Regions from separate parts of the Thermanaerosceptrum fracticalcis genome, predicted to be linked through region 1. Evidence: riboswitches for the same ligand, from Rfam matches in the RefSeq annotation. Region 1 holds a riboswitch; the other holds the start of a gene.
What was found. Region 1 has a riboswitch for S-adenosylmethionine ahead of BR63_RS10830 (homocysteine synthase). Riboswitches for the same ligand answer to the same signal wherever they lie in the genome.
Positions count from the first base shown of each region.

Region 2: linked by a shared signal. The riboswitch ahead of BR63_RS07690 (MetQ/NlpA family ABC transporter substrate-binding protein) and the one ahead of BR63_RS10830 (homocysteine synthase) in region 1 are both predicted to bind S-adenosylmethionine.

Region 1 covers NZ_CP045798.1:2,115,119-2,119,547, forward strand. Annotated here, with positions in the region: gene metA (homoserine O-acetyltransferase MetA) at 71-988, opposite strand; gene BR63_RS10830 (homocysteine synthase) at 1,014-2,291, opposite strand; SAM riboswitch class I at 2,427-2,528, opposite strand; gene BR63_RS10835 (TPM domain-containing protein) at 2,587-2,907, opposite strand; gene BR63_RS10840 (SAM-dependent methyltransferase) at 3,055-4,236, shown strand; gene BR63_RS10845 (4Fe-4S binding protein) at 4,303-4,429, opposite strand, start outside.
Region 2 covers NZ_CP045798.1:1,469,916-1,474,344, forward strand. Annotated here, with positions in the region: gene BR63_RS07685 (methionine ABC transporter ATP-binding protein) at 1-814, opposite strand, end outside; gene BR63_RS07690 (MetQ/NlpA family ABC transporter substrate-binding protein) at 916-1,728, opposite strand; SAM riboswitch class I at 1,863-1,976, opposite strand; gene BR63_RS07695 (glycosyltransferase family 2 protein) at 2,407-3,666, shown strand; gene BR63_RS07700 (methyl-accepting chemotaxis protein) at 3,724-4,429, opposite strand, start outside.

The DNA of each region.
Region 1 (4,429 bases):
AGAATAACCAACTGTCAACGGCAGTGAATTTCCTGGTCCTCCTTTATCTGGATAGTATCTCCGGACAACGTTATTTCAACTGCCGCAAATCAAAAGGAGTTTCCTGGTACACATAATAGTTAAGCCAGTTGGCAAAAAGAAGATTGGCATGGCTTCTCCATTTTACAACAGGGTCCTTCGTCGGGTCATTTTCAGGAAAATAGTTTTGGGGAAGAGCAATGGGCAGACCTCTGGCCACATCACGCTCATATTCGGCTTTTAAGGTCAGTGGATCATATTCAGAATGTCCCGTGACAAAAATTTGCCGTCCATTCTTGGCAGCCACTATATATATACCGGCTGTGGGAGACTCTGCCAGTATCTCCAATTCAGGTATCTTCAGGATGTCCTCCCTTCTGATTTCGGTATGCCTGGAATGGGGAGCATAAAACTCATCATCAAAACCACGTAAAAGCATCGTATTTTTCCTATTCACCTGATGGGTAAAAACCCCAAACATCTTTTCGGGCAAGGGATACTTAGGTACTCCATAATGATAGAAGAGTCCTGCCTGTGCACCCCAGCAGATATGGAACGTGGAATATACATGATGCAGGGACCATTCCATGATTGCGGTTAATTCTTCCCAATAATCCACCTCTTCAAAGGCCATATCTTCTACAGGAGCTCCGGTAATAATCATGCCGTCGAACTTTTCATGTTTAATGTCCTCAAAGGTATTATAAAACTTTAACAGATGTTCCTCCGGCGTATTTTTGGACTGATGGGTACGGGGGTGTAGCAAGACAATGTCAACCTGAAGAGGAGAATTTCCTAGAAGGCGAAGGATCTGGGTTTCAGTAGCGATCTTAGTAGGCATCAAATTTAAGATGGCAATTTTTAAGGGCCGGATATCCTGATGAATAGCTCGTTCTTCCTTCATAACAAAAATATTCTCACTTTGTAAGATTTCTCTCGTTGGCAAATTATCAGGAATATTAATGGGCATTTGCTCTTTCTCCCCCCCGTTTTCCTTAATCTGCTAAAGCCTGCTCCAAGTCAGCGATGATATCTTTGATGTCTTCAATCCCCACAGAGATCCTGATCATTTCCGGGTTTACACCCGCAGCAATCTGCTCGTCGGGACTTAACTGCTGGTGGGTTGTACTGGCCGGGTGAATAACTAGCGACTTGGCGTCACCCACATTAGCCAGCAAAGAAAATAGTTTTAATTTCTGAATAAATCTTACTCCAGCCTCGTATCCTCCTTTGACCCCGAAGGTAAAGATGGAACCGAAACCATTTTTTAAATATTTCTTGGCAAGCTCGTGATAAGGGTTAGAAAGTAATCCGGGATAGTTGACCCATTCCACAGCAGGGTGATTTTGTAGAAACTGGGCAACGACCAGGGCATTGTCACAATGTCGCTGCACTCTTAAAGATAAGGTCTCCAAACCCTGGAGAAAAAGGAAGGCATTGAAAGGGCTGACACAGGCCCCGGTGTCACGGAGAAGCTGTACCCGGGCCTTAATGATATAAGCAAGAGGGCCCATTGCTTCCACATATTTAACACCGTGATAACTGGGATCAGGCTCAGTTAAACCAGGGAATTTACCGTTAGTCCAGTCGAATTTCCCGCTGTCAACAATGACACCCCCAATAGATGTACCATGCCCGCCAATAAATTTAGTGGCGGAATGAACTACAATATCTGCGCCAAACTCAAAGGGCCGGCATAAATAGGGGGTGGCAAAGGTATTATCCACTATTAGGGGTACACCTGACTCGTGGGCAATACTGGCAACCCTTTCGATATCTAGAATATTATTGCGGGGATTGCCGATAGTCTCGGCATAGAAGGCTTTTGTCTTATCTGTTACTGCCCTGCGGAAATTCTCAGGGTCGGAAGGATCAACAAAATTTACCTTAATCCCCAGTTTGGCAAAGGTGGAAGAGAACAAGGTATATGTCCCGCCATAGAGGGTTGAAGATGAAACAATTTCATCACCGGCCTGGGCAATGTTTAAAATACTGTAAGTGATAGCGGCCTGTCCCGAGGCAGTGGCCAGGGCGCCAACCCCTCCTTCCAAAGCCGCCACCCGTTGTTCAAATACATCCTGGGTGGGGTTCATAATTCGTGTGTAAATATTTCCCGATTCCTTCAAGGCAAAAAGGTTGGCGGCGTGCTGGACGTCATTAAATACATAAGAAGTCGTCTGGTAAATAGGAACTGCTCTGGCTCCTGTAGTGGGATCAGGTTTCTGCCCGGCATGAAGGGCTAAGGTATCAAAGCCTAATTGATTTTTACTCATGGTAAAGACCTCCTCTAATTTTTTCTTATCTACCAAAAATGGAGGCAAAACTCATAAGAGTTTTAGCCTCCATTTTATATGGTCAGCAAAAACGAAAAATCTCTTCCTAACAGGAAGAGATTTTTAAAAACTAAAAACTCATCTGTTAGGATAATCATCCTACAGGAATTAGCACCTCGCATGAAAGCAGGTTGCCGGGTTTCATTGGGCCAGTCCCTCCACCTCTCTGGATGAGTATATATGCTGTTTTGAAAATTATTATAAAGAGGGTTAAAGGCATTGTCAATATGCAAATTTACAGGTTGTCATTATTCAACTGTTTGTCGCCGATGCCCCACTTTCTCAGTATGGCCAGAGCATAATCCTCCGGGGAATATCCTTCTAAGGTGTTGACCGTTACCGCCACGATCTGGGCTTTGGTCTTGCGTGCTAGCTCTGCGGAGGTTTGTATAATGGTTTGTTCCGTACTTTCACTTAAGATGTTGGCTTTGTCCAGTACATAAAAGCTACTGGTGGGATTAGGAATGGGAGGATCGGCGGACCAGGTGGGAACAGACCAGACTATAAGGCTAAAGAGTATTTTAAGCTGTAGCTGTTTTACATTTATTTTCCGCAAAATTGCCGTAAACTTTTTAATTATACCGAGGTAATTTTCATTTTATATTTGCATGGTAATTATTGGGTATTTGTTTATGTATCGTTGGAAAACATATAAATAGTTCATTATGCTTGGTTAATTTTAATGTCGAAAGGAGTATCGTCTATGCAAAAGCAGTTGATGCACCAGCTGCTCAGTCAGGTGGCTACCGGTTCCCTGGCTGTAACTTACTGGGACGGAACAACAGAACAGTATGGGAACGGTAACCCTGCCTGTAGAATTATTTTTAACAATCCGCTAGATCCTAAAAAAGTACTTGGTGACCCGGTCATGGCTTTAGGCGAAGCCTATATGGATGGGGCCATAGAATTTGAAGGAGAACTTGAGAAATTTCTCAAGCTTGCTTTTTTAAACAAAAACTCTTTCCTACAGCGGAACCCAAGAGTAAGAAAAACACTGTTACGGTGGCAGCGACCAAATTCCTTGCAACAACAGAAAATGGATGTACAGCATCATTATGACCTGGGGAATGACTTTTTCGCCTTATGGCTGGATGAGACCATGAGCTATTCATGCGCCTATTTTTGCTCTCCCCAAGACTCTTTATACCAGGCTCAACTACAAAAGATCGATCATGTGCTAAAAAAGCTGCAACTCCGTCCAGGAGAGACTTTGCTGGATATCGGGAGCGGCTGGGGCTGGTTAATTATCCGGGCAGCCCAGCAATATCAAGTTAAGACCTTAGGAATTACCCTCAGTGAAGAGCAATATAGGGAAACTAAACGCAGGATTCAGGAATTAGCCCTGGAAGAATTGGTAGAAGTAGAGCTCATGGACTACAGAACACTGGCGGAAAGCGGTCGTACCTTTGATAAGGTAGTGAGTATAGGGATGTTAGAGCATGTAGGAAGAGCCAATCTACCGCGTTATATGGCTTCAGTGGACAAATTGCTAGCTCCCCAGGGCCTCTCACTTCTACATACAATTACTCACTTAAAAGAAGGACCGGTCAATTCCTGGATTGAGAAATACATCTTTCCCGGTGGTTACATCCCCTCCCTCAGGGAACTAATCTGGCTGCTCCCGGAATATGACTTTCACCTCTTGGATGTAGAGAGCCTCCGCCTCCACTACGCTATGACCCTGGACCGCTGGGCAGCAAATTTTGAAAAGAATGCGGAAACAGTACATAAAAGGTATGGTGAACGCTTTGTCCGCATGTGGCGGTTGTATTTGCAGTCCTGTGCCGCTTCCTTCCGCTATAGCGGCCTGGATATCCATCAAATCCTTTTCTCTAAAGGATTGAATAACAATTTACCTCTGACACGCCACTATCTTTATGTGTAGTTTTGAAACCAGAGTAAATTATAAACCCCTATGCCATTTATGAAAGGAGACTGTGTATATTATCATCTACATCCGGCTCATCATTGGCAAGGTAAACAGGTAAATATTTAAAATGCCTAAAAGAATAACCAGAATGGTGTGGACTAGGAATGGTCTCTTGAAATCATCCTGGTAATTGTATTTGGCAATGCGG
Region 2 (4,429 bases), 650 kb from region 1:
AAGTAAGCCTCAATACCACACCAGGCTCTCTTTTTTCCTGGCGCAGCTTCTCCCAGATGCTTTGCGGCAAATCGTCATCAATAATGTTTTTAATGAAACGCCTGGTGGTTTCAGTCTGGGGATTAGTAAATAGATTAATCACACTATTTTCCTCTATGATTTTCCCCTGTTCCAAAACGGCCACCCTATCACATATCTTTTTAATCACGTGCATCTCATGGGTAATCAGGAGTATGGTGATGCCAAACTTACGATTAATATCCAGCAAGAGGTCTAAGATAGAATCCGTTGTCTGGGGATCCAGGGCTGAAGTAGCCTCATCACAAAGCAAGATATCTATATCACTGGCTAAAGCCCGGGCAATGGCCACCCTTTGCTTCTGTCCCCCGGAAAGCTGCTGGGGATAACTTTCTGCTTTTTCACTTAATCCCACTACCTCCAGGAGGTGTCTTACCTTTTTCTCTGCTTCATGTTTCTTTATCCCACCTAGCTGGAGGGGTACGGCCACATTTTCCAGGACATTGGCCGACTGCAGCAGGTTAAAGTGCTGGAAGATCATGCCAATTTTCCGCCGGGCCTGGCGTAACTTGTGTCCTTTTAATTGAGTCATCTCTACGCCATTAACAGAAACTGATCCTGCATCGGGTACCTCCAGCATATTGACACAACGGATCAGGGAACTTTTTCCGGCGCCACTGTAACCAATGACACCGAAAATCTCGCCTTTTGGAACGTGAAGATTAATGTCCTGTAAAGCTTTTACTTCTTTACCGTTATTCCTATAAGTCTTAGATAAGTTCGTTAGCTTGATCATTTTCTCTCTCCCTTACTCCATCCCTATCCCCTTTCCCGTACCCGGCTAATTCTAAATGAGGGGTTCAGGAAAGGGGGGAGGGTGAGTACCATATCTCCTGTTTACCAGGAAGGAACCACGGAATCTTTAAGTTTTTCATTAATAAACTGTTTTACTTCTTCAGAACGATAAATTTTTACGAACTTTTGATATAATGGATTGTTTTCCTCTCCCTGACGAACAGCAATGATATTTACCCATGGTGAATCTTTTGGTTCAATGAAGATGGAATCCTGTACAGGTGATTTACCTGCCTGGATAATAAAATTAGTATTAATGGCAGCAGCAGCCAAATCAGGAAGAGTTCTCAAAATGATAGGAGCTTCCAATTCTACAAACACTAAGTTTTTAGGATTTTCCACAATATCTCTGACCGTTGCTTTGTTTCCTACTCCCTCTTTTAATTTGATAAGATTCGCTTTCTCAAAAAGCTGCAGAGCCCTGGCTTCGTTAGTAGGATCATTGGGAAGACCCACTTTATCTCCTGCTTTCAGTTCATTCACATTTTTTATTTTTTGCGAGTAAATGCCCATAGGAAAAGTAACCGTATCTGCCAATTTAACTAATTTTAGGCCTCTTTCTTTTATAAAGTTCTCTAAATAAGGGCCATGTTGAAAGCTGTTGAGGTCAAGGACCTTTTCCGCCAGCTGTATGTTGGGCTGAACATATTCATTAAACACCACAACCTCAATATCCAATCCTTCCTTCTTGGCCAGTTCTTTCACTTTATTCATAATCTGTTCATGGGGACCCGCCGTAACACCGACTTTCAATTTAGCGGGTGCCTCGGGGGTGGTTTTCTTGCTGCCACAGCCGGTAACAGCAACAACAAGCAATAGAATGATCGCAATAATAAAAATATGTTTTTTCATCATGTCCCTCCTTGTGTTTTATGTTGGTGTGATTCTTAAAAAACTAAGCGTAAACTAGTTGGTTAAACTCTACTGGTAAAAAAATAAATCCCTCCTCATCACCACAGATAAAGAGGGAATTAATATACTAACTCGCGCTCTTATCTGTCAAGAAATTAATCTTGCAGGAATTAGCACAGCGCCTCCGGTCTTGCCGTGAGGCCCGTTGCTGGGTTTCATCGGGCCAGTCCCTCCACCTCTCTGGATAAGAGATATTCAGTTGTGTTTTGCAACAGTTGTATAGTAGATTACACTGGCTTTGTTTTTTTGTCAATACAGTCTATGAAAAAAGTTTGTGGAAAATATTAACATTATTTTACCTATTGACAATATGTATTAATAAGAAAATAGCTGTAATCTTCCTGGAAAATATGCTATAATCATGCAGGCCCCCCAAAAAACCTTGGGGAACAAAAAGAAGCTTTCTTCGTCTAATAAAGCGTTAGGTTTTCGAAAAAAACCACGTAAATTGTTCTAAGATTAGGTAATGCTATGTTTTGGAAAGTAATTTTCTCAAATTGCCTTAACCCGGCAAAATTGGGCTAAAATTGGCTAATAAAACGGTTGTCTTTGGGTATTAATACTAATGTAAGATTGTTGTGGTAACAATGTTTGTGAATTTTAATTTGGAGGAGAAATCCAGTGGACACTAATGAACTCTTTTCTCTACCCTTGGATGTAATTATGATACCGGCACAGGTAATCTTATCACTGGTGGCCGTATATTTCTTCATACTTGGTATGTCCGGCCTGGCCCAATTTCGTACACCTAAAGTACATGCACCCCAGAAACGATTTGCCCTGGTTGTACCGGCCCATAATGAAGAAACGGTCATCGGCCCTCTCGTTGATAACTTAATGGCTCTTACTTATCCCAAAGAACTTTATGACGTATTTGTCATTGCTGATAATTCTAACGATGGTACCGCCGCCGCTGCACGAAACCGCGGAGCCACGGTTTTTGAACGCTTTGACACCACCCTGCGGGGTAAAGGCTATGCCCTGGAATGGTTCTTCGCCAAACTTTTTAATATGCCTAAAAAATACGACGCCGTAGTGGTGTTTGATGCGGACAACCTGGTTGATCCACAGTTCCTTAATCACATGAACAACAGGCTTTGCGATGGGGCAAAAATCGTCCAGGGATACATTGATGCAAAAAATCCCCATGATACCTGGGTATCCGCTGCTTTTGCCATGGCCTTCTGGGTTGCTAACAGGATGCTCCAGTTAGCCAGATATAATTTAGGCCTCTCCAATTACCTCGGTGGCACGGGTATGGCCATTTCTGTCGATGTCTTGAAAGAAATCGGTTGGGGAGCAACCTCCCTGACAGAGGACCTGGAATTCAGTTTAAAAGCCCTGCTCCTGGGTCATAAGACCACCTGGGCCCATGAGGCTGTTGTGTACGATGAAAAACCGCTTACCTTCAAACAAGCATGGAACCAGCGGAAGCGTTGGGCCTTAGGTCACGTAGAATTATTCCGTACTTACAGTTTAGAGTTTATTAAAGAAGGAATAAAAAAGAGAGACCTCGTCCTCCTCGATGCCGCCATGGTAATTCTCCAGCCACTTCTCGTCATATGCATGGGTATTTTTTCTGTCCTGGGTCTCATCGATAGTTTCTTTGTAGACATCTACACCTCTATCTTTAAATACATCTGGCCTCCCCTCTTATGGGAACTTGTGAGCACATTGCAGATTATCTACCCCTTCTTAGTCATTTGGCTCGATAATCTGCCCAAGCGCATCGTTAAATGGGTATTCTTCCATTATCCCGCCTTTGTCTACAGCTGGATACCTATCGTGTTCATTAGTTTCTTCAGCAAAACCCGGGTGTCCTGGTCCCATACCATACACACCCGCAATATCAGCTATGCTGATATAATGAGACAAAGATAACGAATAATAAAGTAAAGAACCCAGAAGCCATCTAGCTTCTGGGTTCTTTGTTTTTTTCTATATTTTAAATTTGCGGACCGAAGACTTCAGCTCTTCCGCCAGGTTGCTGAGCGTGGAGGTGGAAGCTATCATTTGTTCCATGGCCGCTGCCTGTTCTTCAGCAGTAGCGGAGACTTCCTCTGTATGAGCGGCCGTATTCTCAAACTCTTGAATGGTTACAGCAATGCTCTTTTGTACCTCATTGCTTTTTTGATAAATCTGCTGTGCAGACAAACCAACCTCGCTCATTGCTGCCTTCAGATGGTCAATTGATTTCATTATCTCCTTGAAGGACTTGCCGCTGATTTCGATGCTCTGGGTGCCGGCATTTACTTCGTTAGCGCCCCGCTCCATAACCACTATGGCCTCCTCCACACCTTTTTGGATGCCCGTAATCAAAGCGGCTATTTCCTGGGCCGACTGGCCGGATTGTTCAGCCAGTTTACGCACTTCTTCCGCCACTACGGCAAAGCCCCTGCCGTGTTCACCAGCCCTGGCCGCCTCAATAGCAGCATTTAAGGCCAGCAGGTTTGTCTGTTCGGCAATGGCACTGATAATATCCACAATCTCCCCGATTTGCTTTGATAAGGCGCCTAAGCCCTTAACCTTATCCCCCATAGCGTAGGAAGAATTTTTAATCTGCTCCATTTGAGCCACAGCCCGGTCGATATAATTCTGTCCATCACCTGCCAACCGGCTGGTTAAGTCTGTATCAGCCTGGGCT